DNA from 4 places in the Arthrobacter sp. fls2-241-R2A-172 genome. Region 1 is predicted to be linked to each of the others. Evidence: riboswitches for the same ligand, from Rfam matches in the RefSeq annotation. Region 1 holds a riboswitch; each other region holds the start of a gene.

Evidence for each region. Region 1 has a riboswitch for S-adenosylmethionine ahead of QRM57_RS13540 (aminotransferase class V-fold PLP-dependent enzyme). Riboswitches for the same ligand answer to the same signal wherever they lie in the genome.
Region 2: another riboswitch for S-adenosylmethionine. It lies ahead of metX (homoserine O-acetyltransferase MetX); the one in region 1 lies ahead of QRM57_RS13540 (aminotransferase class V-fold PLP-dependent enzyme).
Region 3: another riboswitch for S-adenosylmethionine. It lies ahead of QRM57_RS17445 (DUF1737 domain-containing protein); the one in region 1 lies ahead of QRM57_RS13540 (aminotransferase class V-fold PLP-dependent enzyme).
Region 4: another riboswitch for S-adenosylmethionine. It lies ahead of QRM57_RS06440 (hypothetical protein); the one in region 1 lies ahead of QRM57_RS13540 (aminotransferase class V-fold PLP-dependent enzyme).

The regions. Positions count from the first base shown of each region.
Region 1 is NZ_JARVTB010000008.1:141,326-149,087, reverse strand. Features, by position in the region: gene aroA (3-phosphoshikimate 1-carboxyvinyltransferase) at 1-1,196, shown strand, start outside; gene rsgA (ribosome small subunit-dependent GTPase A) at 1,199-2,314, shown strand; gene hisN (histidinol-phosphatase) at 2,369-3,181, shown strand; SAM riboswitch class IV at 3,365-3,478, shown strand; gene QRM57_RS13540 (aminotransferase class V-fold PLP-dependent enzyme) at 3,512-4,918, shown strand; gene QRM57_RS13535 (class I SAM-dependent methyltransferase) at 5,039-5,827, shown strand; gene QRM57_RS13530 (metal-dependent transcriptional regulator) at 5,837-6,550, shown strand; gene QRM57_RS13525 (MFS transporter) at 6,568-7,762, opposite strand, start outside.
Region 2 is NZ_JARVTB010000003.1:592,320-600,081, forward strand. Features, by position in the region: gene QRM57_RS08140 (DeoR/GlpR family DNA-binding transcription regulator) at 1-450, shown strand, start outside; gene QRM57_RS08145 (histidine phosphatase family protein) at 460-1,116, opposite strand; gene QRM57_RS08150 (CPBP family intramembrane glutamic endopeptidase) at 1,203-1,976, shown strand; gene QRM57_RS08155 (VOC family protein) at 2,061-2,699, opposite strand; gene QRM57_RS08160 (bifunctional o-acetylhomoserine/o-acetylserine sulfhydrylase) at 2,905-4,245, shown strand; SAM riboswitch class IV at 4,419-4,535, shown strand; gene metX (homoserine O-acetyltransferase MetX) at 4,550-5,677, shown strand; gene QRM57_RS08170 (winged helix DNA-binding domain-containing protein) at 5,708-6,814, opposite strand; gene QRM57_RS08175 (SGNH/GDSL hydrolase family protein) at 6,892-7,734, opposite strand.
Region 3 is NZ_JARVTB010000013.1:31,496-39,257, reverse strand. Features, by position in the region: gene QRM57_RS17465 (carboxymuconolactone decarboxylase family protein) at 1-438, shown strand, start outside; gene QRM57_RS17460 (PLP-dependent cysteine synthase family protein) at 590-1,663, opposite strand; gene QRM57_RS17455 (aromatic amino acid ammonia-lyase) at 1,657-3,222, opposite strand; gene QRM57_RS17450 (NtaA/DmoA family FMN-dependent monooxygenase) at 3,222-4,550, opposite strand; SAM riboswitch class IV at 4,716-4,829, shown strand; gene QRM57_RS17445 (DUF1737 domain-containing protein) at 4,843-5,106, shown strand; gene QRM57_RS17440 (rhodanese-like domain-containing protein) at 5,103-5,513, shown strand; gene QRM57_RS17435 (O-succinylhomoserine sulfhydrylase) at 5,514-6,722, shown strand; gene QRM57_RS17430 (hypothetical protein) at 6,733-7,386, shown strand; gene QRM57_RS17425 (UDP-N-acetylglucosamine 1-carboxyvinyltransferase) at 7,383-7,762, opposite strand, start outside.
Region 4 is NZ_JARVTB010000003.1:189,533-197,294, reverse strand. Features, by position in the region: gene QRM57_RS06460 (APC family permease) at 1-785, shown strand, start outside; gene QRM57_RS06455 (DUF559 domain-containing protein) at 1,094-1,882, shown strand; gene QRM57_RS06450 (helix-turn-helix domain-containing protein) at 1,985-2,560, opposite strand; gene QRM57_RS06445 (sodium:solute symporter family protein) at 2,829-4,370, shown strand; SAM riboswitch class IV at 4,560-4,679, shown strand; gene QRM57_RS06440 (hypothetical protein) at 4,696-5,052, shown strand; gene QRM57_RS06435 (hypothetical protein) at 5,049-5,240, opposite strand; gene QRM57_RS06430 (VIT1/CCC1 transporter family protein) at 5,466-6,638, shown strand; gene QRM57_RS06425 (matrixin family metalloprotease) at 6,723-7,616, shown strand; gene QRM57_RS06420 (matrixin family metalloprotease) at 7,736-7,762, shown strand, end outside.

The sequences.
Region 1 (7,762 bases):
TGCGGGCTCCCCTGCATTCCCGCGACTCTGCCCTCATGATCCAGGCCCTTCGGCAGCTCGGCGCCACGGTCACTGAAGAACCCGGCGACGGCGACTACGGACCCGACCTCCTGATCACGCCGCTGGATCCCCTGGCTACAAGCGCAGAAACCGCCATCGATTGCGGGCTGGCTGGAACTGTGATGCGTTTTGTTCCGCCGCTCGCGGCGTTGCGCCGCGGGGCTACCGTGTTCGACGGCGATCCGCATGCGCGCAACCGACCCATGGGCACCATCATCGAGGCCTTGGTGGCGCTGGGGGTTCCTGTCGCCGCTGAAGGAGGCAGGACGCCGTCGGCCCTTCCGTTCACGGTGGAAGGCACCGGGGAGGTGCGCGGGGGGCACCTGGTGATCGATGCCAGCGCTTCGTCGCAGTTCGTCTCTGCCTTGCTGCTGGTGGGTGCGCGTTTCACCGAGGGCCTGCACCTGGAGCATGTAGGCAAGCCCGTTCCGAGCCTTGACCACATCTCGATGACGGTGGCGACCCTCCGCAGCGTCGGGGTCTCTGTGGACGATTCGGTGCCGAACCACTGGCGGGTATCCCCCGGTCCCATCAGCGCCTTTGACCAACGGATTGAGCAGGACCTCTCCAACGCCGGCCCCTTCCTGGCAGCTGCGCTGGCTACCAAAGGAACCGTCCGCATCCCCAACTGGCCATCCGGCACCACGCAGGTGGGCGACATGTGGCGGAGCATCCTCGCCACCATGGGAGCGGAAGTCACTCTTCAGGACGGGACGCTGACCGTTACCGGTGGTCAGGAGATCAAGGGCGCGGACTTCGACGAAACCAGCGAACTCGCACCCACCGTTGCCGCGCTCTGCGCACTTGCAGCCGGCCCTTCGCGTCTCACGGGCATTGCCCACCTACGTGGCCACGAAACTGATCGGCTCGCGGCCCTGGTGGCCGAGATCAACAGGCTGGGTGGTGACGCTGAGGAAACGGCTGACGGCTTGGTTATCCGGCCAGCTGCCCTGCATTCCGGGATCGTGCACAGCTACGCGGACCACCGCATGGCCACAGCGGGTGCCATCCTTGGCCTCGCCGTCGAAGGGGTCAAGGTCGAAGACATCGCCACGACGTCTAAGACCATGCCGGAGTTCCCGGACATGTGGGTTCGGATGCTCGGGACTGCCGGCGCGGAAGAGGCCGGCAACTGACCATGGCCCGCGACGCACGCTCCTGGGACGAGTCCGATGTCCGTATCCGTCCCAACAAAAAAGGGTCACGCCCCAGGACCAAGGACCGCCCAAGCCACGATGACGCCGTCATTGGGCGCGTCATCACCGTAGACCGGGGACGGTACCGGGCAATTGTCGGGGAAGACACCGACAACGAGCGCCTGGTCATCGCAGCACGGGCCCGTGAACTGCGGCGTAACCCCGTGGTCCCGGGTGACTTCGTCGCCCTGGTCGGAGATGTCTCCGGAGACCCGGATACCCTCGCCCGCCTGGTCCGGGTGGAGGAGCGCAGGACGCTCCTGCGCCGCAGTGCTGACGACACCGATCCGATCGAACGTGTCGTCGTGGCCAATGCCGATCAACTCGTGGTGGTGGTGGCGGCCGCGAACCCCGAGCCCCGGACCGGATTCATCGACCGCGCCCTGGTGGCCGCGTATGACGCCGGCATCGAGCCGCTGCTGCTCATCACCAAGGCGGACGTCAAGGACCCGGCGGAACTGCTGGCGAACTACCTCAGCCTGGACTTCCCCGTAATCATCAGCCGGACCGCCGATTCAGGGGCCGGCGGCATTGACGCGCGTTCCGACGACGGCCTGTCCGCCCGCCTCGACCGGGATGCCGTCGCGCAGCTCCGCTCCCACCTCGGCGGAAAAGTAACTGTCATGCTCGGCCACTCCGGTGTGGGCAAGTCCACCATGGTCAACGCCCTGACGGGAGCCGAACGCGCCACTGGCGGCGTAAACGCGGTGACGGGCCGCGGCAGGCACACTTCCTCGTCGGCCCTGGCCCTTAAACTCGATGACGCCCCCACGGGAAGCTGGATCATCGATACTCCCGGCATCCGCTCCTTCGGTTTGGCCCATGTGGACCCGGACCGGATCCTGCGTTCCTTCCCCGACTTGGAGCCCGGCACGGATGGCTGCGAACGCGGCTGCAAACACGACGCAACCGCCATCAATTGCGGACTGGATGCGTGGGTCAACGAAGGCCATGCCGGACCGTCAGGCGTCGCCCGCCTTGCCTCACTGCGTCGCTTGCTTGGGGCTGATCCCCGGCTCGAAGCGAAAGAGGCCAAGGAATTGGGCACGGTCAACTGATCGTGGCGGCTTCACGTCCCCACTGCGGCCAGTGATTCAGGATAGTTTGGTGGCATGACCCATCCCGTTTCCACCTACAACGATGACTTGCGTCTCGCCCACGTCCTCGCAGACTCAGTAGATGCCCAGACCATGGATCGCTTCAAAGCGCTGGACCTGCAGATCGAAACCAAGCCGGACCTCACACCCGTCACAGATGCGGACAAGGCCGCGGAGGAAGCGATTCGCGGCCAGCTGTCCCGTTCCCGCCCCCGCGACGCCGTCCTGGGCGAGGAATTCGGCAGCAGCGGACACGGCTCGCGTCGTTGGATCATCGATCCCATCGATGGCACCAAGAATTTTGTTCGCGGTGTTCCGGTATGGGCAACGTTGATTGCGCTGGTCGATGAAGGCGAACCGGTTGTTGGCGTAGTGAGCGCCCCGGCTCTGGGCAAGCGGTGGTGGGCAGCCAAGGACATGGGCGCTTACATGGGCCGTTCGCTCGCCTCCGCCACACGCCTGAAGGTTTCCAACGTCTCCCGGTTGGCGGACGCGTCGATGTCGTACTCGAGCCTTTCCGGCTGGAAGGAACGCGGCAACCTCGACGAATTCATGGGACTCACAGAGGACATCTGGCGTACTCGCGCCTACGGGGATTTCTGGTCCTATTGCCTGGTCGCCGAAGGCGCCGTGGATATCGCCTGCGAACCTGAGCTGAATCTCTACGACATGGCTGCCTTGGTGCCCATCGTCACGGAAGCCGGCGGACGCTTCACGTCGCTGGAGGGCGAAGACGGACCGTTCGGCGGTAACGCGTTGGCCACCAACTCGATATTGCATTCGGAGGTCCTCAAGCGCCTCAACCCTGGGCTGGACGACCTCCTCTAGCTCCGGTTGCGGCACGGCCCGCATCGAACCATCACGAAATTTTCGACGGCGGACGACCCCTTTTGGGGCCGTCCGCCGTTTTATCTTCGCCCAATGACGACTTTTTCGTTCCACGTAACAATGCGCTTAACAATGTCCACCGGCTTTGGAGTGGCTGATGGGTATGCCCTAACCTTTTTTACAGGTCACGAGTGCCAGCGCTAAACCCCGGTTTGCTGGCCGGCAACCCTCCATTCGCGGTGGGGTGCCCCGGGTGACGACCCGGCCGGTCCGGAACGGATACGGCAAGCGCGGATCCCCCATGCGGGGGTCCCTCTTAAGTGAGGTCCCATGAGCACCGTTACGTTCAACGCCAACACCATTCCGTCGTTTGCTGAGGCAAGCGCAGTGCCGGTTGCTGCTGCACGTCCGCTGGCCGCTGTCACGGGCGCGGAGTTGCAGGCGCCCCTGATCCAAGGCGGCCATGTCCGTTATGCCAACCTCGACTACGGCGCATCGGCACCTGCCCTGACCATCGTCTCGGCGCACCTCAACGAGGTTTTGCCTTACTACGCCAGCGTTCACCGCGGTGCGGGTTTTGCTTCGCAGATCAGCACCTCTGTCTACGAAAATTCCCGGAACATCGTGCGTGAATTCGTGGGCGGCCGGGCTGATGACTCCGTGATTTTCACCCGCAACACCACTGACTCCCTGAACTTGCTGGCCGGATGCCTCCCCGTGGTTGATGGCCAGGTCGCTGGCGAGGTCCTGTACCTGGACATCGAACACCACGCCAACCTGCTGCCTTGGCAGGGTGTGCCCCACCGAAGCGTCGTTGCAGCACCAACCCTGGCCGCAACGTTGGATAAACTCCGCGATGAACTCGCCCAAGGCGGCGTGAGCCTGCTGGCGGTCACGGGCGCTTCGAACGTCACCGGTGAAATCCTCCCCATCGCCGAACTGGCTTCCCTTGCCCACGGGTTCGGCGCACGGATCGTGGTGGACGCCGCCCAACTTGCACCCCACCGCCGCATCAACATCGCAGAAGCGGACATCGACTACCTGGTCTTCTCCGGCCACAAGCTCTACGCTCCGTTCGGCGCTGGAGTGGTGGTGGGGCGCCCTGACTGGCTCGACGCCGGTGTCCCCCACCTGGCTGGCGGCGGAGCCGTCCGTGAAGCCCGGTTGGATTCGGTCAGCTGGGCTACCGGCCCGGCCCGCCATGAGGGCGGTTCTCCCAACGTTCTGGGAGCGGCAACCCTGGCCCGCGCCACCCAGGTGTTGGCCGGCCTGGATGAGCAGGAATGGCATGACCATGAAGCGGCCATACGTTCCTACCTTGTTGAAGGCCTGGAAGCGATTGAGGGCGTCTCTGTCCACAAGATCTTCAGCGATTCCGTAGACACCATTGGTGTGGTCAACTTCTCCGTGGAAGGCTTCGACGCCGGTTTGGTCGCCGCCTACCTCGCGGCGGAACACGGTGTCGGCCTTCGGGATGGCCGGTTCTGCGCCCACCCGCTGCTCAAGCGCCTGGGACTGCCGTCAGGTTCGCTGCGGGCAAGCTTCGGCGTCGGCTCCCGGTTGGAGGACGCCACCAGGTTGCTGGCAGGCATCGAGGAACTCAAGCGCAACGGACTTGGCTGGGACTACGTAGTGGACGAAGGCCGCTGGGTACCCGCGAACGACCACCGCAGCTACCCTGAATGGGCACCCAATACTCCGGGCACGGCAGGCGCAGCGCCCTGCACTGTGGACTAGGAATCCGCGCACCAAAGGGTTCCACGGCTGCGGTAAATTCGTAGGGTACCTTTTGGCAACCCTGTGAAGGAGCTCCGCGTGTCCACGCCGTCCCCCGGAGCCGCGAGTCATCCGGCGGTCATTCCCGGACCAGCAGGACCACGCGGTCCCAAGCTCCACGCCACCCGCAGGCACGAACTGGGCCAAAGCTTCCAGGACGGCGGGGAACATTATGACCGCGTGCGCCCCGGATACCCCATGGACTCCCTGGAATGGATCCTGCCCCAAGGGGCCCGGACAGCGGCCGACATCGGGGCGGGCACCGGCAAGTTCACGTCGCTTCTCCTCCAGCGGGACCTGGAGGTTGCCGCCGTCGATCCTTCACCGGACATGCTGGAACAACTGCGCAAAAGCTATCCGCAGGTCAACGCACTGGTGGGAACAGCCGAGGCAACAGGGCTGACGGACTCAGCATTCGACGTCGTCAGCGTTGCGCAGGCATGGCACTGGTGCGACCCCCTCCCCGCCAGCACGGAGATCGCCAGGATCCTCAGGCCCGGCGGAACGATGGGCCTAGTGTGGAACCAGCTGGACACGTCCATTCCCTGGGTCCACAGGCTGTCCCGGATCATGCACGCGGGAGATGTCCACAAGCCGGGATTCCGGCCAGTTATCGGTCCGGAGTTCCATGGCCTGGAACGCCACCTGACCACATGGGAGGATCCCCTGACTCCGGAGGACATCATGGAGTTGGCGAAGTCGCGCAGTTACTACCTCCGTGCCGGCGAGACCACCCGTGCGAAAGTCATGGATAACCTCAAGTGGTACCTCCACGAACATCTTGGACATGCTGCGGGCGAAACAGTGCCCGTGCCCTACGTGACGCAAACGTGGCGTGCACTCAAGGTCCAGGGTGCGCCGCCACGGTAGGCTTGGTGTGTGAAGACCAGTACGCCCTCCTCCTCGATCGAGGACTACGTCAAGGTCATCTACTCCTATACGGAGTGGCAGGACAAGCCGATCACGTCCTCCCAGCTCGCCCAAAGGCTGGGCGTGGCCAACTCCTCCGTCTCGGAAATGGTCCGCAAGCTCAAAGACCAGGGCTTGGTTGACCACCAGCCCTACAGCGCCATTCGACTGACCTCTGAAGGCATGCGGCTGGCCTTGTCCATGGTGCGTCGGCACCGGCTCATCGAAACCTACCTTGTGGAGGAACTGGGCTACAGCTGGGACGAGGTCCACGACGAAGCCGAGATGCTTGAGCATGCGGTGTCCGACACCTTCATCGAACGCATGTCAGCCAAGCTTGGACACCCCGTCCGGGATCCGCACGGCGATCCCATTCCGTCGGCAGACGGAATGGTGGACTTGCCGCACGCGTACCAAATGATCGAACTGGACCAAGGCCATGCCGGGAAGATCACCCGCATCAGCGACGAAAACCCCGATCTCCTCCGTTACCTGGCTGCCCAGGACATCGCGCTGGACGCGCCTGTTGAAGTCATGGGGCGCAAGCCGTTCGGTGGGGCACTCGTTGTGAGGATCGGCAGCGGACCGGATCGCCGTGAGTTTGACCTGGCCGACGAAGTCGCATCGGCTCTCTGGGTGCAAAGCGCAGGAGTCCATCCTGGGTGCGTGCTCCCCGGGCACTGAAGCAGCCGCACGTCCGGCTAGCTGCGCTGGCTGGCGGGACCGCCGTCGTCGGACGCCGTGTCAGTAACGCTTCCAGCAGAGGCAGCCGCTTCGCGCGGCGGGTTCCGGATCCCGACGGCGGACGCCAGGCCCCCGATGACGAAAAGGGCCGCGGTGACCAGCAAGGCATTATCCAGGCCCTGCCGCGTGAACACCGGTCCAACGATCACCCCGGCGAAGGCAATGGTAATCAAGCCGGCAATGCGAGCCACTGCGTTATTGACCGCCGAGCCTATACCGGCCTCCTCCGTGGGCACTGCACCCAGTATCGCCGCTGTCAGGGGAGCCACCAGAGTAGCCAAACCCACGCCGAAGACAATCTGGCCGGGAAGCACCTGCGTCCAATAGTTGAGGGGCTCCTGGACCGTCAATGACATCAGGAAGCCCACGCCGCACAACAACGGACCCGCCGTCATGAACCAACGAGGGCCATACTTGCCGGCAAGGCCGCCAAAATACGACGCACACAGCATCAGGATGACCGTACCCGGAAGCAGTGCGATGCCGGCCAATGTCGCACCCATACCGCCCACCTGCTGAAGGTAGATGCCCAGGACGAAGAACCCCAGCGAAATCCCGCCGTAAATAGCCAAGGTTGCAACATTGCCCCACGCAAAATTGCGGATGCCGAAGAGCCTTAGCGGCAGCATCGGTTGGGCAGTCCGCGCCTCGTGGACCAGGAAAAGCACCAAAGCTACGGCTCCAACCACCAGCGGCGCCCACACCAGCGGGCTCTCCCAGCCCATCCTGCCCTGCTCGATGAAGGCATATACGGGACCACCCAGGCCGACCATCGCCAGGAACGCACCGAGATAGTCGATCTTCTTGCTCTTGTCCCGTGCGGCGTCACTTGCTCGCAAGCCCGACAGCATAGGCCAGATCAGGGCTGCAGGGACAACGTTGATGAAGAAAATGACCCGCCAGGAAAGCAAATCCACAGAGACACCGCCGATAAGCGGCGCCACAATGGCAGCCGCGCTGGTCCACCCGGACCACTGGCCAATGGCTTTGGACTGGGCAGGGCCGGAGAACGAGGTAACGATCATGGCCAACGAACTCGGGACCAGGAGCGCACCGGCAATTCCCTGCAGGGCACGTGAGACTACAAGGACTTCGCCGGTCCAGGCAAGCCCGCACATCACCGAGGTCACCGCGAACCCGGCCAGGCCCCAT
Region 2 (7,762 bases), on a different contig from region 1:
GACCTGAACGCGCCGTCAAACAGGCCTACGTTGACCGTCGTGACCAACGCCATCAACATCGCCTCCCAACTGGCAGTCCGGCCCAATATCAAAATCATGGTGACCGGCGGGATCCTGAATCCCCGCTCCTACGAACTCGTGGGCCCCTACACGGATGTCATCATGCAGAAGGTGGCGCTGGACATCGCCTTCATCGGCGTCAATGGCGTGGATCCGGACCTCGGCCCTACCATCACCGATGAAGGCGAAGCCATGGTCAACACAGTGATGGCACGCCGGGCCACGGAGTCCTACGTCGTGGCCGACTCCTCCAAAGTGGGCCGGCGCTCTTTCGCGGCCATGTCCGGCTACGACTTCCGGCACCTCATCACCGACTCGGGCATCAGCGCCGAGGACAAAGCCGCGTTTGAGGCCAAGGGCACCGAGGTCATCGTTGCCCCTGCCGGCTAGGGTCTGCTGCTAGAACCGCATCCTTGGCGCGTGCAGCACAGAGTCGTCCACGTCCCTGGGCACCCACTGGGTGAACGGCAGGTCCAAACTGTACTGGTCGCCGTCGTTCTTGATCAGCGTGCGTAACTCGGCGTTCTCCGGGTTGTTCAGCGACTCGAAGTACTCCACCGTCCAGTGGAACCAGCGCATGCAAAACAGGCGCATTGTCAGGCCGTGCGTCACGAGCAGCGTGTTCGGTGCATAGGTGGGCTTTTGCCAGTGGCGGTACAGCGTTTCCATGAACGAGGACACGCGGTCGTACACGTCCGAGCCTGACTCGCCCTCGCGGAAGCGATAGAAGAAATGGCCGTAGAGGTTGCGGAGCTCCTTTTGGTCCTCGATGTCTCCGGCTATCTGGAAGTTGGCCCAGTCCTGTTCCCGCAGCCGGGGCTCCTCGACCACCCGCTCCACCAGCGGGCCAAGGTTCATGGCTTCAAGAGTCTGATACGCCCGCAGGTACGGTGAAACGTAGACGCAGACCTGCTCGCCGTCGAGCCTCCGGCGAAGGTCCTCACCGGCGATCCGTGCCTCCTGCAGACCTTGGTCCGTCAGGGGGATCCGATAGTCCGGCACACGGTTGTAGATGGACGTGTCGGCATTCGCGGCGGACTGGCCGTGCCGAATCATGAAAATTCTCCCAGGGGCACCCATCCCACCAAGCATAGGGCGGCGGTTCCCGGCAAAGTGGCAGGAACTGCAGGCAAGATAGGTACATGTTCCTTGCCTCCCAACGCCGGCTGCGCGCCGAAGTGCTGATTGTGCTTGGTCTTTCCCTGGGGCAGTCGGCCGTCTATTCGGTGGTGCAGCTGCTGGACAAGATGACCCGGGCGCCGTTGGCGGATGCGACCTCGACCTTGAACAGGTCCCAAAGCACCCGCGAATACTTCGACCTCACGTACCAGTTGCTGGACATCGTGTTTGCCTTGGTGCCTGTGGCTCTGGTGTTCTACTTCCTGTCCACGCATGTCCAGGCAAACCGGAATGGCGACAACGGATCAGCGTTCGCCCGGCTGGGGTTCAATTTTGCCCGGCCCGGCAAGGACCTGCTCCACGGCCTGGGACTGGCAGCAGCCATCGGCATTCCTTCGTTGGGCCTTTACGCGGCAGGAAGGGCACTGGGCATCACCACGGCGATTGTGCCAAGTGGCCTGGACGCGTACTGGTGGACGGTGCCTGTGCTGATCCTGTCCGCGATCCGGCACGGGATCGTGGAGGAAGTGATCGTGGTCGGTTACCTGATGGACCGCTTCGGCAAGTTCGGGTGGAGCACGCCGGTGGCCATCGCGGTCAGCGCAGTCCTGCGGGGGAGTTACCACCTTTACCAGGGCTTTGGGCCCTTCATTGGCAACGTCGTGATGGGCTTGGTCTTCGCCTGGATCTACACGAAGACCAAGCGGGTGATGCCCTTGGTCATCGCCCATGCGTTGCTGGACATCGTGGCGTTCGTTGGGTTCAGCCTCTTCGGGAAGGCAGTGGGGCTGGGGTAGGCGGCCGTTAAAAATATCCGGCCGCCATCGGTGGGTGACGTCATTGGCACCCGCTGATGGCGGCCGAAGCTTTTTGTGGAACGGTCAGATGGTAACGGCCCCGGAGGCTGTTTCGAAGGTCACAGCCATGATGCCCGGAGTGCCCCGCGGTGCGATCCACTGGACGGCTACGTCCTCCAGCGGCTTTTCAACGGGTTCGCCCAACCACTCGGTCACACGTTCCGCCGAGCCCGCAATGGTGAGGCTGGACATCTTCACGTCACTTTCGTAGACCTTTGAAGGATGCAGGGTGGGGTCGCCCTCCCACTTGAGGAGGTAGGGGACCTGGGGATCGGCAATCAGGCCAAGGATGCCGATCTGCTGCCACACCAGCTCGCGGCCGTCAGGGAACTTGCGGTTACCGGGTACGGCGGCGCGGCCGAGGCGCTCCTCGAAGGGGGCGAGGTCGTCAACGGCGACGCACCAGCCCATCCAGCCACCACCGGCAGCCGAGCGGGCACGCACTGCCTGGCCAAAGGGGGCCTTGTCGGAAGCCGGGTGGTCCAGGACCTCCACGACTTCCAGGTACTTGTTATCCGCGAGGGGAATGATCATGTTCCGGGTTCCGAAGCGCGGGTGCACTCCGCCCCGGACTGCGTCCACTCCCAATGCCGCGGAAATTCGTTCGGTAGTGGCCAAAAGGCCATCTCGTTCACAGGCGTAAGAGACGTGATCCATGCGCATGGCATCATCTTGGCACTTTGTGATCGGCGTCTCAGCTAAGCCAAGCCTTACCAACATGGGATGTTATTGCACAAGGGTGCAACAGTGTCACAAACGTACGCCGGGGGACCGAATCATTCCACCGGCGTCACAAAGCTGTCCAAGGCCCGCAGGGTGTTCCTAGACTGGCCCCAGTTCACACCACTCCATCAATTCCGTTGAAACCATGTGCCACGAACAGGAGAACTCCATGTCCCAAGGATGGTCTTTCGAAACCCGCCAGATCCATGCAGGTCAAGAGCCCGACGCCGCCACCGGTGCTCGTTCGCTGCCGATCTACCAGACCACGTCCTTCGTGTTCCCCAGCGCCGAAAGCGCAGCCAACCGCTTCGCACTGGCTGAGCTCGCGCCGATCTACACCCGCATCGGAAACCCAACCCAGGATGCCGTTGAACAGCGGATCGCCAGCCTTGAAGGGGGCCTCGGCGCGCTCCTGCTCAGCTCCGGACAAGCGGCGGAGACCTTCGCCATCCTGAACATCGCCGAGGCAGGTGACCACGTTGTGGCCAGCCCCAGCCTCTACGGCGGGACCTACAACCTGCTCGCGCATACCCTGAAGAAGTTCGGTATTTCGGTTACCTTCGTCGCAGACCCGGACAACCTGGACCAGTGGCGTGACGCCGTGCAGCCGAACACCAAACTCTTCTTCGGCGAAGTGGTGTCCAATCCGCGCCAGGACGTCCTGGACATCGAAGGTATCGCAGGGGTCGCGCACCAGGCCGGGGTGCCGCTCATTGTCGACAACACCCTGTCCACTCCCTACCTGATCCGTCCCATCGAATGGGGCGCCGACATCGTGGTGCACTCCGCCACCAAGTACCTCGGCGGACACGGCTCGGCAATTGCCGGCGTGATCGTGGATTCGGGGAACTTCGACTTCGGCAAGGACCCCGAGCGGTTCCCGGGCTTCAACACCCCCGATCCCAGCTACAACGGCCTGGTCTATGCCCGCGACCTCGGCAAGGACGGGGCGCTCGGCGCAAACCTCTCCTACATCCTCAAGGCCCGCGTCCAGTTGCTCCGGGACCTGGGCTCCGCCGTCGCGCCTTTCAATGCCTTCCTGATCGCCCAGGGGCTGGAAACCTTGAGCCTTCGCGTGGAACGCCACGTCGCCAACGCCACCAAAGTGGCGGAATGGCTTGAAGCGCACGACGACGTCGAATCGGTCGCCTACGCGGGTCTGCCGTCCAGCCCGTGGTACCAGCGCGGCAAGAAGTATGGCCCCAACGGCACCGGCGCCATCGTCGCCTTCAACATCAAGGGCGGCGTCGAAGCCGGCAAGCGCTTCGTGGACGGGCTGGAGCTTCACTCACACGTGGCAAACATCGGCGATGTGCGTTCGCTGGTCATCCACCCGGCCTCCACCACGCACAGCCAGTTGACCGCAGAGCAGCAGGAGATCGCCGGCGTGAAACCAGGCCTGGTGCGCCTGTCTGTTGGCATCGAGCACGTGGACGACATCATCGCCGACCTCGAAGCAGGCTTCAGGGCGGCCAAGGGAGCTTAGTGGCCCGCCTGATCCAGTAACGAACACCTTCTGTGCAGCGCCGCCCCGCGCCGTCGAATATTCGAAGGGCGGCGCTCCACAGCGCCCATTTGCGAACGATGTGACCCGAAACCGTCACAGTGTTGTCACATTCTTCGCCAGAGTGGCCCGGTTTTTCCTACACTCTTTCTATAGGTCACGAGTGCCAGCATGTAGCCCCGGCTTGCTGGCCGGCAACCCTCCTCCGCGGTGGGGTGCCCCGGGTGAAGACCTGGCCCGTTCGCGCGCAAGGCGACGGGCAAGCGCGAGGATAGGTGTCAAAGGAATGACCATCACTGCAACAGCCATACCCACAGCCGAAGAAGCGGACGGCACGGTTAAGTACGCCAGCATCGGTTCGCTCGAACTCGAGGCCGGTGGTTTCCTTCCGGACGTTGTCCTGGCCTATGAAACGTGGGGCCGGCTCAATGCGGATGCCTCCAATGCCGTGCTCATCGAGCATGCGCTCACGGGCAGCACGCATGTGGCTCGCGGAGCAACCGACGAGGAAGGATGGTGGGAACAACTCGTCGGACCTGGCGCCACCATCGATACCACCAAGTACTTCGTGGTCTCCATCAACATCGTGGGCGGCTGTTATGGAAGCACGGGCCCGTCCTCCGAAGCGCCGGACGGCCAGCCCTGGGGATCCCGGTTCCCCCTGATCACGCTGCGCGACAGCACGGAGGCTGAAGCGCGACTCGCAGACACCTTGGGAATCAAGGCCTGGCATTCCGTACTGGGCGGATCCATGGGAGGTGCCAGGGCCCTGGAATGGGCCGTGACATTTCCCGAACGGGTTGAACGGTGCGCTGTGATCTCGGTCGGCGCCTACAGCACGGCCGAGCAGATTGCGTTCGCGCAGGCCCAGACCCTTGCCATCCGGCAGGACCCGAACTTCAACAACGGCGACTACTACGGCGGCCCAGCCCCCGAAGAGGGCCTGGCGTTGGCACGCCGGATTGCGCACATCACCTACCGCTCGGCCCTGGAACTGGATTACCGGTTTGGACGTCAGCCGCAGCCCCAGGAAACGCCGCTTGTTGCCGCCGTCCTCGCGGAGCGGGGCCGATACCAGGTGGAGAGCTACCTGGACCACCAAGGGAACAAGCTTGTCCGCCGCTTTGACGCGAACAGCTACGTTGCCATCACCGAAGCCCTGATGTCCCACGACGTGACCAGGGGGCGTGGCTCACTCCAAGACGCACTGTCCGGGACCACTGCGCAGTTCTTCGTTGCGGCGGTGGACAGTGACAGGCTTTACTTCCCCGCACAATCGCGGGAATTGGCGGCCGCGCTTCCCGGGAACGTACCGGTCCACGTCATCGAAGCCCCGATTGGCCACGACGGCTTCCTGACCGAAATCGGTCAACTGTCCGCGCAACTCCACCAGGCCTTCTTTTCCCAGTCCTAAAGCAGTGGCTCCCAGCTTAGCCTTGACGTCTCATGCCCTTTTGGTCGGGAGGCCAAGGAAGCGTCCGTATCGCTCCACTTCGGCGTCCAGTGCGATGTCTTCATCAGGCGTGGTGGGCCGGTCCATCCTGATGTCGAGTTCGCAGACGCCGTTGGTGAACGCGTGCCGCCACCACCCTGCCAGGCGCCCGTCCACCAGGACAACGTGCAGCGGGCTGTTGTCCTCGGGGAAGTACGGTGCCTTTCCGCCGAGAAAGTGCCGGGACTGGGAGTACCCCATCACGTACTCGTCATAGCACTGGATGAGGTCAACGCGGGGGAGTGCCGTCTCTTGGGGCGGCCCGGAAAACCCTCCGACGTCTTCGGAGGCGAGGTGAAATTCCAACCCATCGAAAGAGGCCGCCCCGAGCGTTCCGGGGGAGAGCTCACGGGCAACGGTCAGCCCCAGGTTCACGTCCTTCATGGTGAGGCCCGACCAGGCCGCGCAGTCCTTGACTGTGGCAGGTCCACGGCTGGCGAAGTACCGCAGGGCCAGCCGGCCGAGGGCCTGTTCACGGTCCGTGCCCGTCAGCGGCCCATCCGCGGTGCCCGTGACCCGTTCGTCGAACAGGGCGTATGTCTGTTTCAGCGCACCACCCGCGGACCGGACGGGGGTGCCGCTGACCAGTATCCGGCTGATTTCCGCGTGCATGAGTTGGTAAATGAACGCCAAACCCTTGCTGGGCAAACCGGCCGCGCCGAGGATCGCGGCGAGCTCTTCCCGGGTCTTGTGCGCCCCGCCCTCCACGGCACGCGCCAGGACGTGTCCGCTTCGGGCTGCGGCTTCCTGGTCCAGGCCGGTTTGCCGGTACATGCCTTTGTTTCCCTGATGGAGCCTGTCGGCGGACAACCCCATCAGCCAGCCGAGATCGTCCCGGTGAACAAAATGCCAGGTGGGACGGAGGATGTGGGTGCGCAGGACGGTGCCGTCCGCCACCGCCTGCTCGACATCGGCTGCGTTAACCCCGGCGTGGGGTTGGCACCTTTGGGCGAGTGTCCACCGCGCGTAAGCAAATTCCTGTGACTGGACTGCCAGCAGGTTGCGGAGGGCTTCGGCCAGCGAACCGGCGTGGGGAGCACGCAGCTGCTGGCGCCTCATTCGCAACTGCCGGACCTTTCCCGTCAGGGGAGAACCGTCATCCGACATTGGGGTCCTCCCCGGACGCGAGCCGCACGTTAGTTGCGCGGCAGCAAGGTGCCGTCGGCGCCGAAGACGGGACCCGGCGTCGGGCGCTTTGGCGTTATGCCGTCGCCGGAAGACTGGTGCCGAAGCCTGCGCAGGACCCACGGGACAAAGTACTCACGCGCCCAGACGAGGTCCGAAGAGCGGGCTTCGCGCCAGGTCCGCGGCGGGAGGGCTTTGGGCATCAATGGCTCAAGGGTGTGCTCGACGTTGAGGGCGTCCAGGACCATCATGGCGATGGTGTGGTGGCCCAAGGGGGAGAAGTGCAGCCGGTCCACATCCCACATCTGGGAATCCGACAGCTGACGAAGGGACCACATGTCCGCGATGATGGCGTCGTGCCGTGCGGCCACTGTCCGGAGGTTCTCGTTGTAGATGGCCACCTTTCCGCGGATGCGCCCCAAGACAGACGAGGCAGTGTCGGGGCCGTTGAAGAGGACCACCGTGGCACCGCCTGAACCGAGCTGAGCCACGGCGGCGTCAAGCTTTTCGGCCAGCAGGTCGGGGTCGCCGCCCGGCCGGATGAGGTCGTTGCCGCCAGCGGAGATCGAGACGAGATCGGGCTGGAGCTCAAGGCAAGGGCCCACTTGTTCGTCGACGATCTGCTGCAGCAGACGGCCCCTGATGGCGAGGTTGGCGTAGGCGAAGTCGTCGTGCCCACGGCCCAGCTCTTCGGCCACACGGTCGGCCCAGCCGCGGTAGCCTCCGGGGTTGCGGGGCTCGGGATCGCCGATGCCCTCGGTGAAGGAATCACCCAGGGCCACATACCGGCTCCAGGGGTGTTTTTGTACCGGGACTCCCGGCTTCAGCAAAGGATTATTGTCACTCACGCTCATATCCTGCCTCGTGTCTGCGACCCTACGC
Region 3 (7,762 bases), on a different contig from region 1:
AAGCAGCAGCCCGACCTCTACGCCACGCTCAGCCACTATTCCCAACAGCTCGTCGAAGAAGCTGACCGGCTAGGTGTTCCGCGGCGAACCCTCGAGCTCATAAATTACTTATCCTCGCAAATCAACGGCTGTGCATTTTGCCTGGATCTTCATCACCGGCGGGCATTGAAGTACGGCGAAACAGAACAGAGGCTTTCCTTGGTGGCCGTGTACCGGGAAGTCCAGCTGTTCGAACCAGCTGAAGTGGTAGCCATGGAGATCGCAGAACAGATCACGCGCATGAGCAGCTCGAGGCCTAGTCCTGAACTCTTCGAACAGGCGCGCCAGCACTACAGCGACGAACAGATCAGCGTCCTCTGCATGGCAGCAATCGGGATTAACGCCTTCAATCGACTGTCGATTCTGAGCGAGCATCCCGTCCGCGCGACGAAGAAGTAACAAAACGGAACGTGAGAGAGCGCCCGGCCCAAGCGGGCGGAACGTGAGCGAGCGCCCGGCCCAAGCGGGCGGAACGTGAGCGAGCGTCCGGCCCAAGCGGGCGGAACGTGAGCGAGCGTCCGGCCCAAACGGGCGGAACGTGAGCGAGCGTCTACTGGAGGGGGTTGCGGGCGTCGGGAACGTCGGCGGCGAGGCGGATGCCGTGCTCAGCCAGCCACACCGGGTTGAAAGCCTTGCTCAGGTAGTTGGTGCCGGCGTCGGGGGCTATGGCTACCACCACCGAACCGTGCGGCGCAGCGCGGGCCACCCGGAGGGCTGCGGCCACCGCAAGCCCGGACGACGGCCCCAGGGCGAGCCCCTCTTCGTCCAGGAGCCGGTGCACGGTGGTGAAGACCTCGTCGTTGGGTATCCGGAGGAAACGGTCCACAATCCCGCGGTTGAATGCCTTGGGCCACTCGGGTTCGGGCCACGAGTTGCCCACGCCATCCACCAGGATTTCGCCGGGGTGGCCGCCACTGTACGCGGATCCGTAGGGGTCCGCACCCACGACCTCCAGGTGGCCGCCCGGGCGTGAAGCTGCCACCTGCTCCTTCAGGAACCGCCCGTTGCCGCTGATGGTCCCTCCGGTCCCGATGCTTGCCACGAAATGTGTGATCAGGCCACCCGTCTGTTCCCAGATTTCAGGACCTGTGTTCTCATAATGCGCGGCGGGATTGGCAGGGTTATCGAACTGCATCGGCCGCCAGGCGCCGGGCGTCTCTGCGGTGATGCGCGCCGCCACGGCACGGGCATTCTCCGGCGATTCGGAGGGGGCGTTCCAGTCGGTGAGGATCACACGCGCGCCGTAGTTGTGCAGTGCAGCGAGCTTCTCCTGCGAGATGGTGTCACCGGTGATGACAACAACAGGGTGGCCGGTGAGGTGCCCGATCAGGGCCAGCCCGATCCCGGTGTTCCCGGAGGTGCTCTCCACGATCGTGGCGCCCGGTTTCAACTCCCCGGAGCGTTCTGCGGCACGGACCATGCTCAACGCCGTGCGGTCCTTAATGGAGCCGCCGGGATTCTCGGATTCGAGTTTGATGTGGACGGCGCTGCCCAACCCACGGCTCAGGGCCTCAAGTTTCACCAGCGGGGTGTTTCCCACCTTCTCCAGGACTGAAGCATCCAGCACGTCCGGTGTTGGACCTGCTGAGTGCGCGCCGTGTTTGCGGATGTCGGTGTTCACCATGATTCCCCTCCTTCGGACCCGATGACGTGGTGCACGAGGCCGCGCAGTTCCGCCCGCGCCCGCTCCACCAGATCCGACGCGGACGGACGGTCCGCCAGCACATCGGCCAAGCGACCGACGACGGCGCCCGTCCCCTTACCGAGTGGCTGCGCCGCCCCTGCCTCGAGCAGCAGGTAGGACGCCGTGAGGGCCTCAATCGTCAACAACTTCTCCAAGGCCTCCACCGACTTTTCGAGTTGCTGCAACGCAAGCGGGGCCAGGGTGGAGTGGTCTTCGACGTCGGCGGACAGGGTTGGTGCTCCAAGGGTTGCCGGTGCGGCGAGGAATTTGAGTTCAGCGAGGAGCCCCGCTGCGGAGTACCAGAGCAATCCCGGCAGTTCTTCCTGTGCAAGGCCAGACCCGTTGGCGGCCGCCGCCAGGTGCTTTGCGCGGATGGCCCGTTGCGGCGGGTACAACTTGGCGATGCGCCGCTCGCTGGAGATGCCCACATGGGCCAAAGCGAGCCGCAACACTTCAAAGGACAGCGCCAACTGGGTGGGCTGGAAATTCCCGCCAGACACCACCTGCCCGGACCCGACATCCACCAACGGGTTATCACCGCGACCGTTGAGTTCCACTTCCAGCGCCTCACCCAGATCCGACACCAAGGACCGGAATGCCCCGTGTGTCTGCGGTGCGGCCCGGAAGGAGAGGGCGTCCTGAACCGAAACCTCAGCCCGGACATCCTCCAGCCAGCCGCCGCTCAAAAGTCGACGAACAGCAGCGGCCGAGTCCCGCTGCCCGTTCACTGCCTTGGCTGCCTGGATCGCCGGCGAAAACGGGCTGAGGTTCCCGCCGCCGTCGTACCTTGCGATGGTTTCAAGGGACAAGGAAAGCGCGACGTCGGCAAGTTCGGCCAGGTGCCGCAGTCGCCTAAGGACCAGGGCACCGACGCCCACGGAGTAGGAGTTCGCGCTCACCAGTGACAGGGCCTCACCGGCTGCGAGAGTGAGGGGCTGCAGCCCGGCATCGGCGAGCGCTTTGGCCCCCGGGACCAAGGTGCCGTGGGAATCGAACGCTTCACCTTCGCCGAGGGCCACAGCCGCGACGGCGGCGAGTTGGGTGAGGTCCGATGAGCCCACTGAGCCTTCGGAAGGGATGGCGGGGTGGACGCCGCGGTTCAGGAGTTCGGCATAGAAACGGGCCGTGTCGGGACGCACTCCTGAGCCACCACGGCTGAATCCCACAAGGCGGGCAAGAATGACGGCCCGGGCGGCGGCGCGGTCCAGATATGGGCCCACGCCACTGTTGTGATACCGGACAACCTGAACCTGATAGTTGAGGATCGACTTGTCCTCCACAACGGTGTCACGACCGGATCCCAGCAGGGTATTGAGCCCGTAGACCCGCTGGCCGGACGCCGCAACCTGCTCCAGGATCTCCCGGGATCGGCCGATTAAAGTCAACGCATCATGGTTGAGTTTCACGTGAAACGAGTCGTTGCTGGCAACCAGGGCCAAGCGTTCAGCGCGTATCGGGGCCGTCCCTACCACCAGGGTCCCCGCATCATCAGACGTCATCAGAAGTCCAGGAGGTTCTGCCGGAATCCGCCGTTGCCGTAACTCTTCCTCAACAACCCCCGCCGACGCAGCTCAGGGGTTAGTTTGTCCAGCACTCCATGCACCGTCACGGGATCCACGAAGCCGGAGAAAAGGAACCCGTCGCCGCCCACCGCGGAGCCGGTCTCCTCGAGATAGTCGGCGATTTCGCCCACCGTACCGATGATCGAGTCCCCTGCCCCGCCGCTACGGGCCTGCAGGATCTGGCGAAGCGTGGAACCTGGCGGCGCTGCTTTGGCGAAGTGCTCCAAGGTGCCCTGGTTGCTGTTGGTAGTCAGCTCGGGCAACGGGGCATCGAGGTCGAACTGCTTGAAGTCGATGACAGAAAGGTAGGAGATGGAGTTGAGCTGGCTGTCGATGTCCCGTTGGGTGAGCTCACGCCGCTGGGCACGCAGCTCCTCAGCTTCCGCAGCCGAACCGACCACCGTGGGCTTGAGGACAAACAGGACCTTCACGTCATCGGGGTTCCTGCCGGCCTTCGCAGCCTCGGCACGGATGGAGTCCCGGTATGCCTTCATCCCGTCTGCGCCTCGTGCCAAGGCGATCGCTACATCGGCATGCCCGCCAGCGAAGGCCTTGCCGCGGGGTGAAGCCCCGGCCTGAACCAACACGGGCTCCTCCGGCAGGGGCGCCGTGTTCAGCGGGCCCCGGACCTTGAAGAAGTCGCCTTCATGGTTGATCGGGTGAACCTTGGTGTGGTCTGCGAATACCCCGGCGGAAACGTCCTCAAGCACGGCGCCTGGTTCCCAACTCCGCCAAAGCCGCCTCACGACGTCGACGAATTCCTCCGCTTTCTCATACCGCAGGTCGTGTTCAATCTGCTGGTCCAGCCCGTAGTTCTGCGCGGCGAGGTCGCTGCCGGAAGTCACCACGTTCCAGCCAAGCTGCCCCTCTGAGAAGTGCTGCAAGGTGGCCAGCAGCCGGGCGGCAGTGAAGGGCGGGTAGAAGGAAGCGCTGACCGTGGGCACGATCCCGAGGTGCTCTGTGGCGGAGAGCAGGTAGGGAACCAATGCGAGGGGGTCGTGCTTGGGCGCGAAGGAAGCGTGCGCCAAGGACACCTCGGCCGTACCGCCGTAGGTATCAGGAACGGTAAGTGAGTCCTCGATGATGAACAGGTCGAGCCCGGATCGCTCGAAGGCCCGCACGGCCTCCTGGTACAGGGCAGGCTTCTTCCAGTCATAGCCCAGCCCGTAGCCGGGCGTCCCCCAACCCTGAACTCCGAATCCGTGGCCCACGAACCATCCAAAATGCAGCATGGCCTTGAGTGTAGGACTGCTCTGTTCGTTCACCGCGACCTGGTTTCTTGCGAAGTTACAGGGGGACGTACTGGGTCAATTATGCTCCCGGGACGTCATAAATGGGTCCTGCCACAGCACCCTCCGGTTACGCAACATGACGGCGGGCAAACCCCCGCCACATGCAGCCCAGGCGCCCTGAATGCTACGTTTTTCTTGAGTAATGAGTACCAGCGCGAAGCCCTGACTTGCTGGTCGGCAACCCTCTCTCCGGCGGGGTGCCTCAGGTGACTACTCGGCGTATCGGACAAATTCGAACTGCAAGCGTGACTGAGGAGCACCAGCAATGCCTGAACCCACTGAAGAAAAACTTTCCTACCGCCTGATCACAGGCCCGGACACCCGCGATTTCTGCGAGCGGATCAGCTCCGCACTCGCCGAGGGCTATGTGCTCCATGGCAGCCCGGCAGCCACCTTTAACGGCACGGACGTCATCGTCGCCCAGGCAATCGTGCTTCCCGCAGCGATCGCCCACGCAGACGCCGCCGTGGCCGACGCCGTCGACCAGCTTGAAAATGACGACGACGAAGCGTTCGAGGGCCACGCATGAGCTACGCAGGCGACCTGACCCCGCAGGACGCGTGGGCCAAACTTGAGGCAGGTGCCATCCTGGTGGATGTCCGTGCCGAGGGCGAATGGGCCCACATCGGTATCCCGGACACCAAAGCCACGGACAACGATCCCCTGTTCATCCAGTGGAACCTCGCCGGCGGCATCCCCAACTCCCGCTTCATTGAGGACCTGCGGCAGCAAGCGCCCGAAGACGACGGCGTGGAGCTCGTCTTCCTGTGCCGCTCCGGCCAGCGTTCAATCGCAGCAGCCATCGCCGCAACCCAGGCAGGCTTCACCGCGTACAACGTCCTTGAGGGCTTTGAAGGCGAACCTGACCGCTATGGCGAGCGCACTGTAAATGGCTGGAAAAACCGTGGCCTACCAACGAACCTGGGGACCGACTAAGTGACTTTCAATCCCGACGCCGCTGGCTGGAATCCTGATACCCAGGCCGTCCGTGGCGGTCTTGACCGCACCAACTTCCAGGAAACGTCCGAGGCCGTCTTCCTGAACTCCGGCTTCGTCTACGAATCGGCTGCCGCTGCCGAACGTGCCTTCACCGGCGAGGACGAACGATTCGTCTACTCCCGTTACGGCAACCCCTCCGTGGCCACCTTCCAGGAACGGCTCCGCCTGCTGGAAGGCACCGAGGCTTGCTTTGCGACGGCGTCCGGCATGTCTGCGGTATTCACCGCCTTGGGTGCCCTGCTGGCTGCCGGGGACCGCGTAGTCGCCGCCCGCTCCCTGTTCGGGTCCTGCTTCGTGATCCTCAACGAAATCCTTCCGCGCTGGGGCGTGGAGACAGTATTCGTTGACGGACCCGACCTGGACCAGTGGCGTGAAGCCTTGTCCAAGCCCACCACGGCCGTGTTTTTCGAATCTCCGTCCAACCCCATGCAGGAGATCGTCGACATCGCCGCGGTCAGCGAGCTGGCGCATGCCGCCGGCGCGACCGTCGTCGTCGACAATGTCTTTGCCACTCCACTGCTGCAGCGCTGTGGTGAGCTGGGCGCCGACGTGATCGTGTATTCCGGCACCAAGCACATCGACGGCCAGGGCCGCGTTCTTGGCGGCGCCATCCTGGGCACCAAGGAGTTCATCGACGGCCCGGTCAAGCAGCTCATGCGGCACACCGGACCTTCGCTGTCCGCGTTCAACGCCTGGGTGCTGACCAAGGGTTTGGAGACCATGGGGCTGCGCGTGAATCACAGCTCTGCGTCCGCTTTGAAGATCGCGGAATGGCTCGAGCAGCAGCCCGCCATCAGCTGGGTCAAGTACCCGCTGTTGAAGTCCCACCCGCAATACGAGCTCGCAGCTAAGCAGATGAAGGCCGGCGGAACAGTGCTGACTTTCGAGTTGTCCCCGTCGTCAGGACGTTCCGCGAAGGAGGCCGCCTTCGCTTTGCTGGACGGCCTCGGAGTCATCGACATCTCCAACAACCTGGGCGACTCCAAGTCCCTCATCACCCACCCGGCCACGACGACCCACCGGGCCATGGGTCCGGAGGGCCGCGCAGCAATTGGGCTGAGCGATGGCGTGGTTCGCTTGTCCGTGGGCCTGGAAGACGTGGACGACCTCATCCTGGATCTGGAGAAGGCCCTCAAACAGGTCTAACCTTGCTGCCATGAGCGGGACGTATCCTTACCGCCGTGCCGGAGCAGTCATCGTTGCCGGCACGGTGGTGTGGTTCGTGGGAATCTCACCTGTCAGCCGTGTGTACATCACGCCGGACGCAGCAGAACGACTGCGGATGCTCCATGCGGGTCGACGTGGCTGGGTGGTGGGACAGCACTTGGCTGCCGCCGGAACCGTCGCCGTGCCGGTGGGATTCGCAGCGTTCGCAGGCGCCGTTCCGGACACCGGCAAAGAACGTGGAAAGCCCAAGAAGTGGGCCGTTGCCGCCGCAACCGCACTGCTCGCCGGTGCCCCGTTCTTTGTTTACAGCCTTTCGCGCCGCGCCTCGGACCTGGAGCGCTTCGCTGACCGACGCGGATCGAATGCGCCGTTCCTTGTGTATTCAGCACTGCATGTTGTGGCGCTCGGGGCGCTGGGCGGGAGCCTGCTTTCGTCGCCCGCCCAGCGTTGGATCGGCTATACCGCAGCGGCCAGCGCTCCGGTCTTCGGGGGAATCCTGATCGCCAAGAAGGACATCCCGCCGCTCGTTTTCTACCTCATCGAAGGAGCCACCGGGGCCTACCTTATGTCCTGGAAGGAACCGGAGGGTCCAGGTCAACGAACCATGGCCGGAAGAGCCGAAGCCGACGCTCCCGCAGGCTAGTCCTGGAAGTACTCGATTTTCGCGCCGATGGTGTTCAGTCGCTCTGCCAGGTCCTCGTATCCACGCTCGATCACGTAGATGTTGCGCAGCTCGGACGTTCCCCGGGCCGCCAGCATCGCCAGGAGCAGGCAGGCTGCCGGGCGCAGGGCCGGCGGGCAGCCGATTTCCGCGGCACGCCACTTGGTGGGTCCGTTGACGTAGATCCGGTGCGGATCCAGCAGCTGCACCTGGGCACCGAGCTTGTTGAGCTCGGTCAAGTAGATCGCGCGGTTCTCGTAGACCCAGTCGTGGATCATGGTCTGGCCCTCGGCGTTGCCTGCGATCACGGCGAAGAACGGCAGGTTGTCGATGTTCAGGCCGGGGAAGGGCATGGGGT
Region 4 (7,762 bases), on a different contig from region 1:
TCGCCTTCATTGTGACCATCATTTTCCAGGCCGACGTCAACGCCCAGGGCGGCGCCTATGCCACCGGCGTCCTTGTCCTGATCACCTCCGCTTCCATCGCGGTGACCCTTTCCGCACGGCGCAAGAAGCAGCGGGCCCAGTTCATCGGCTTCGGCATCATCTCCCTGGTTTTCGTCTACACCACGGTGGTCAACTCGATCGAACGCCCGGATGGCCTGAAGATCGCGGCCCTCTTCATCCTTGGCATCATGGTGGTCAGTTTCATCTCCCGCATGCGCCGGGCGTTCGAACTGCGGGCCACGCACATCAAGCTGGACGAGAAGGCGTTGGAGTTCACGGCCAACCATGCCGAGGGGCCGGTCCGGATCATCGCCCACGAACCCAAGCACGTAAGCGCGGGCCGTTACAGGGAAAAGCTCCAGCACGCCCAACAGGCAAACCACCTTCCCGTCGACTGCGACGCAGTATTCATCGAGATCATCGTGGACGACAGCTCCGACTTTGAGCAGGAACTGCAGGTGGTGGGCAAGGAGAGGCACGGCTTCAAGATCCTGGAAGTGCACAGCAACAACGTGCCCAATACCCTTGCCGCCGTCCTGCTGCACATCCGCGACGTCACCGGCCTGATGCCGCACATCTACTTCCGCTGGACCGAGGGCAACCCGATCTCCAACCTGAGCAAGTTCCTGTTCTTCGGCGAGGGCGAAATCGCGCCCGTAACGCGCGAAGTGTTGCGGGAAGCGGAGCCGGACATCACCCGCCGGCCCTGGGTCCACGTGGGCTAGCTCCTCCCCCGCCGCGCTCCTCCCCAGTTGGCGGCCGCCTCCGCCGCGCTCCTCCCCAGTTGCCGGCGGGAAGGGCACGCATGGATCCCGGGTTTCCGCGCTCGCCCTGGGGCCTTGGGCCTCCTGGGTCAAAGCAAACGGGGAGGAACGCAGCTGCGGACTGGTCCAAACGGGGAGGAACGCCGGCACAACCATCCGGACAGCCGCCCACGTTTCCCACATGCGGCGATTCCCGCATTCCCAATGCCCCTCGAGCCCACTGGACTGGCTGGATGGACGCCATCCAGTACTTACAGACAATCGGGGGGTTGCCCGCACCAGGCTACTCACGCACGGAAATTTCCCGGCTGCCAGAACAGGGAGCCAAGCAACCTCGGCGCGGCGTCTTCATGCTCAAGGGTTGCAAACCGGAATTTGCCACGGCAATCCGGAACAACGCCAAAGTTACGTGCGCCAGCGCAGCCAGCTATTACGGCCTGTGGCTCAGGAACCCGCCCGAACAACACCATTTGGCTTGCGATCACGGCCACGGCTCAGGTTTCGTGCGGCACCGGACCATAAGGTTCGACGCCGATCCAGCACTTCCGCTCGCGAGCGTCGAGGATGCGGTGATTCACTCACTGGGGTGCCTCCAACCCAATGCGGCAGCAGCGATGGCAGTTTCAGCTGTCCGGCTCCGCGGAGTCCCTTTGGCCTTGCTGCGGGGCGAACTCAGCGCCCACAAATCCCGCCCATCACTGCTGATACTTCAAGAACTCGACCTACGGGCCGAGTCCATCGTGGAAGTCGATACCCAACACCTCCTAAAAAGCCATGGCATTGCCTACGATGCTCAAGTGCAACTCCCGGGCATCGGCCGCGTGGATTTCCTGATCGAAGGAGTGCTCATTGTCGAGGTGGATGGCTTCGCTTTCCATGCGGACCGGTCAGCTCTGCGTCGGGATCTGTTCCGCAACAACGCGTCCACGCTTAAGGGATTCTCCGTCCTCCGCTACCCGCCGGAGGCCATCTGGTACGAACCGGGCCGGGTCATAGCGGAAATCCGGGCAGTGCTGGAACGGCGGCGCAACGCTCCTCCCCGGTTGGTCAGCAAGTAAGTCCAAGCAAACCCCGGAATTACAGGGCAAAGGATCACCGAGAGCCCCCGGAAGCGAGGCAACCGGGAAGGAGCACAGAGGCTCCGCGCGAAGGGGAAAGAACTACCGGCTCGCAGCGGGCACAAGGACCCAGAGCACTTCGACGGTTTCGTCCGTGGGGTTGATCCAGGTGTGAGGCTCCCGGCCCGGGAAGGAGAGGGTATCGCCTTCTGCGAGGTCGTATTCCTCGTTGGTCAGGATGAGCTTGATCCGGCCCTTGACTACATGCAGGACATCCACGTCGCAATCCACTGCGTACAGCTCGTTCTCACCGCGGCCGCGGGGTTCGATGGTGGCCTGCAGGATCTGCAGGCGACGCTCGGAGCGCGCAGTCAGCAGGCGTTCCACGATCCCTTGGCCACCCAGGGAGATGCGGGGACCGTCGTCGCGCTTGGTCAGGTGGGTTTCCGGTGCGGCGAACAAGTCCCCCACGGAGACGGACAGAACCTGGCACAGGGTGACAAGTGACGCGACCGACGGCGATGTCAGGTCCCGTTCCACGCGGCTGAGGAACCCTTTGGTCAGACCAGTAGCGTCTGCCACCTGCTCGATGGTGAGTCGTTGCGCCTGCCGGGCTGCGCGGATTCTGGAACCGATGGCAACTGGAACGTTGCTTGGTTCAACGGGGAGAGCCTTCATTCACGAACCTTTCAGGCCTGTCATGTGGCCCTGTCATTGGAGCAATAGTAGCCGGATCGCGCAGAAGGGAAGCCAGAAACTACGGAAGCATGTCTTAAGCATCTTGACTGTTACTCCCATCACAACATATCCTCTGAGGCAACAAGTGTTGTCTGTGAGGCATACGACACCCTCCCCAATCTCCAATCGTCAGCACGGAGACTTCGACCCTTCGCAGGAGTATCGTCGAAATCCCCAAACCTCCGTGCATCAGCTCCAAGGACCGTTCATGGAATCTTCGGCTATAAACATCGCAATCGTGGTGGTGTACCTGCTCGCCATGCTGGCGTTCGGCTGGTGGGGCAAGTCCCGCACCAAGAACAACAGCGACTTCCTGGTGGCAGGCCGCCGCCTTGGCCCCTTCCTTTACACAGGCACCATGGCCGCGGTGGTCCTCGGTGGCGCATCCACCGTCGGCGGCGTCGGCCTGGGCTACAAGTTCGGCATTTCCGGAATGTGGCTCGTGGTGGCCATCGGCGCCGGTGTGCTGCTGCTGAGCCTGCTCTTCGCCGGCACCATCCAGCGCCTGAAGATCTACACCGTCTCCCAGATGCTCAGCCTCCGCTACGGCAGCAAGGCCACGCAGACATCCGGAATCGTGATGCTCGCGTACACCCTGATGCTGTGCGCCACGTCCACTGGCGCCTACGCCACCATCTTCGTGGTGCTCTTCGATTGGGAACGCTGGCTGGCAATCGCCGTTGGCGGGGCAATCGTGCTGGTCTACTCAACCATTGGCGGCATGTGGTCCATCACCCTGGCTGACCAGGTGCAGTTCATTATCAAGACCGTGGGCATCTTCTTCCTGATGCTGCCGTTCGTCATGAACGCTGCCGGCGGCATGGACGGCATCCGTGGGCGCCTCAAGGACAGCTTCTTCCAGATCGACGGCATCGGTACCCAGACGATCATCACGTACTTCGTTGTTTACACGCTGGGCCTCCTGATCGGCCAGGACATCTGGCAGCGCGTCTTCACCGCCAAGACCCCCACCGTTGCCCGCTGGGGCGGCGCCACGGCCGGTGTCTACTGCATCCTTTACGGCATCGCCGGCGCCTTCATTGGTCTCGCAGCCCGCGTGGCACTGCCGGATATCGACGTCGCGAACCTCGGCAAGGACGTTGTTTACGCCGAGGTGGCAACCCACATCCTCCCCGTCGGCATCGGTGGCCTGGTGATGGCCGCGGCTGTCGCCGCCATGATGTCCACCGCCTCCGGTGCACTGATCGCTGCCGCTACGGTTGCCCGCGCCGACGTCGTCCCGTTCGTGGCCAGTTGGTTCGGCAAGACCATCAACACTGACGACACCGAAAACCCCGAGCACGACGTCAAGGCCAACCGTTACTGGGTCCTTGGCCTGGGCATCGTTGCGGTCCTGATCTCCATGGCCGCGCAAGACGTGGTGGTAGCCCTCACCATCGCCTACGACATCCTGGTGGGCGGCCTCCTGGTCGCGATCCTCGGCGGCCTGGTGTGGAAGCGCGGCACAGGCATCGCGGCTGCATGGTCCATGGCGGTTGGGTCCGTGCTGACACTGGCCTTGCTGATCATGTTCGCAACCGGAGTCATTCCCAGCGAAGACGGCGTCTACGCGAACGAACCCATCTACTACGGCCTCGCGGCCTCGTTCGTCGCTTACGTGGTCATCTCGCTCCTCACCCCGCGCACCGATCCCGCAGTCCGGGCCGCCTGGGACAAGCGAGTGGCTGGCGCGATCTCCGACGAACTGCCGATCGAAGCACACCCGGTCAGCTCCAGCAGGGCTAACTAACCCAAACACGCAGGACAAGCGAAACAAAGCAACGCCCGACGGCGGCGCTCCCCTTATCGGGGAGCGTCGCCGTTTTGCTGTACCCCCGGAAAGTACTCGTTGTGGGGCCTGCTCTGCGCGCCAAAACCCCACCCACATACGCTCACCAGGCCCCACAACGAGCGCGCGCGTGCGGTAGTGTGGTGCCAGCTTCAAGAGATGTGGTGCCAAGCTCCGACTGGCCACACACCAACCCCATGTTCACGGGTGGTTCGGATGAGGAAGCGGCCCGCCCCGGACCCAAGACAACCGAGCGGGCAAGAGCACTCCCCCTAGGAGAAGTACCTTGCCGTACCACGCCGACAGCAGCCAAGCCCCCACGTCGCCGGCACCCGGCGCCCAAACACCCGGCGCCCAAACACCTGGCGCCCAAACACCCGGCACCCCCGCCGAACCCGCAGCCAGCAAGGTTACGGTGATCCCCGCCGTCGACCTCTTCCTGGGGACCGTCACCATAGCGACCGGAGCGAAGAGCGTGACGCTGCGGCACCCCGATCCGCGGTTGATCGCCCGGGCGCTTGCGCAGGCCGTGCGCCCCACCCAATGGTGCGCTGCGTCAGCGACGCTGACGGTGACCGTTGCCGCCGTCGGAAAGTCCATGGGGCTGCCGAGGCACTTTTATTTTCCGGAGCCAGCTGCCTAATCCTCTTCGTCTTCCTCCCGGAAGTCGTCCGTTTCATCGATCGGGACCACCCGTTCGTCATCCTCCGGTGCGTCCACTTCCTCCACCCAGGGCTCGTCCACTTCCTGGTCCTCTGCGTAGTCGTAGGCCGGGTCGGACTCCACAGTTGCCCGCTCCGGGTAATTGGCGTGTGATTCGGTGGTGTTCATGATGCAACCTCCGTCCCATGGGCCGCGAACGGCCCGATGACCTTGCGCGGGAGACCCCGCCCTGTCATTCCATCTGAGCACCGGCCCACGGACCGGTCAAGGGGCCGAAATTACGGCGCACCGAACATTCCGGGTAAGGAATACCAGCCAAAAATCCCCGAAAATAACCGGTAGTGTTGGGCATGCAATGGGGCCGTAACTACCCCACCCAGCACAGGAGAAAAAGTGCAACAGCACCAGGAATCCCACGGTCCGTCGAGCCCCGTTCCGGACCCCATCAACGAAACCGAAGCCCCGCAAGAGGCCGAAGCACCACTAACCGCGCCGACGTCCTCGGACATCAGGCGCTGGCGTCAGTACCTGGCGGACGAGCGGGCCGAAGCCGCCGTATACCGGGAACTCGCCCAACGCCGGGACGGCGAAGAACGCCAGATCCTGCTGGCCTTGGCCGAGGCCGAAGGCAGGCACGAAGCCCACTGGCTCAAGCTCCTCGGGGAGCACGCAGGAATGCCCAAGGCGGCGTCCGGTCGCAGCCAGTTCCTGGGCTTCCTTGCCCGCAACTTCGGATCGGTGTTTGTGCTCGCTTTGGCGCAGCGGGCCGAAGGCCGCTCCCCCTACGGCACCGAGCCGGCCGCAACGCCAGCCATGGTGGCGGATGAGCAAATCCATGAAGAAGTGGTCCGCGGACTCGCAACCCGTGGCCGGAACAGGTTGTCCGGCACCTTCCGCGCCGCAGTCTTTGGCGCGAACGACGGCCTGGTCAGCAACCTTTCCCTGGTCATGGGCATGGCCGCCACCGGGGTGCCCAGCCCGGTGGTGTTGATGAGCGGCGTGGCGGGTTTGCTGGCAGGAGCCCTTTCCATGGGCGCGGGAGAATACGTCTCCGTGCGCTCGCAACGGGAACTGCTCAACGCCACCCTCCCCACGCAGGCCACGCTCACCGCTGCGCCGTCCCTGGACATTGAGCACAACGAACTGGTCCTGGTCTACCTGGCCCGCGGCATGACCCAGGAAGCGGCCGAGCACCGGGCCGCCGAACGCATGGGATTGTTCAGCTGCGATTGCGATCCCAGCCTCTCCCTGCAACCCGAAAAGCCCGCCGAGGACGAGCACGAATCCGTGGGCTCAGCCTGGGGCGCAGCGTTGTCCAGCTTCTGCTTCTTCGCCTCGGGCGCCATCATCCCCATCCTGCCGTTCCTGTTCGGCATGACCGGTGTCGCAGCCCTCATGGTGGCTGGCGTCCTGGTGGGCATCGCGCTGTTGGCGACCGGCGCCGTCGTCGGCCTCCTTTCCGGTACGTCGCCGCTCAGCCGCGGCCTGCGGCAGCTTGCGATCGGCCTCGGAGCGGCAGCCGCCACCTACGGACTGGGATTGCTCTTCGGCGCAGCGATCGTCTGAGTTGGACGGCTCCGGCCGCAGCCCGTACTGTTGGTTCGTCCTCCGCGCTGCCCCGCGTGACCAGGGCGTGAGGAATGGAGAGCCGTGGACCCGGAGCGGGAAGAAGTGCGTGTGCCCAGGCACCGGCGCACGGGAACTGCTTTGCGTGTTCTCCGCGGTGTCCTCCTGGCCGTCGTCGCGGCCGTCATTGCCGTCGTGGTCAGCGGTTACCTGCACGGCGACCCCCGCATCACAGCGCTCTTTCCCGGGGCGGGCGTGCCAGGCACGCCGCAGCCAGGAAGCCAGGGGCAAGGGAAGGCCGCCCGACCGGTCGACGCGCCGCCGCCGGGACTTGAGGAAGCAGACGCCCCGCTGGCCTCACCGCCGGCGCCCGGAACCACCAACGATTCGTACAAGTTCCTGGCAACCAACGACGACGGCACTCCCGTTGGGTACTCGCCCTGCCGACCGCTGCATTACGTCGTCAACAACGCCACCGCACCGGAAGGATCCGACGCGCTGCTGGCCACCGCGATTGCGAACATCTCCGCAGCGTCGGGCATCCAGTTCGTCAACGACGGCACCACCGACGAGCTGCCGGTTGAGCGCCGCGAACCCTACCAACCTGCCAAATACGGAGACCGGTGGGCTCCGCTCCTGATTTCCTGGACGACGCCGGAGGTCGCACCTGCGCTGGCGGGCAAAGTGATCGGCACCGGCGGCAGCACCATGTACTCCCTCAACAACGGCCCCAAAAGCTACATCACCGGCAGCTTGGAGCTGGACACCCCACAGGTGACAGAGCTGATGTCCAGCGGAGGCGCGGACTACGTCCTGGCGGTCATGCAACACGAGCTGGGACATGTCATGGGCTTGGACCATGTGGACGATCCCATCCAGCTCATGTACCCGGAAATCGGAGCACCGGACGGGCTTGCCGCCGGCGACCTGACCGGCTTGCACCTGCTGGCATCGGCACCGTGCCGCAAGGACATCTGACAAGCTTCGCTTTCCAGCAGTCGCGCCATGGACTCGCGGCGTCGCCGGACTTATGCTGACGGTTACGGCCGACGGCGGCGCCCCCACCACCCGTCGCGGCCGCTACGTCAGGGGGTTCCATGGAACCTTTTGGGTCGTCCAAGTGG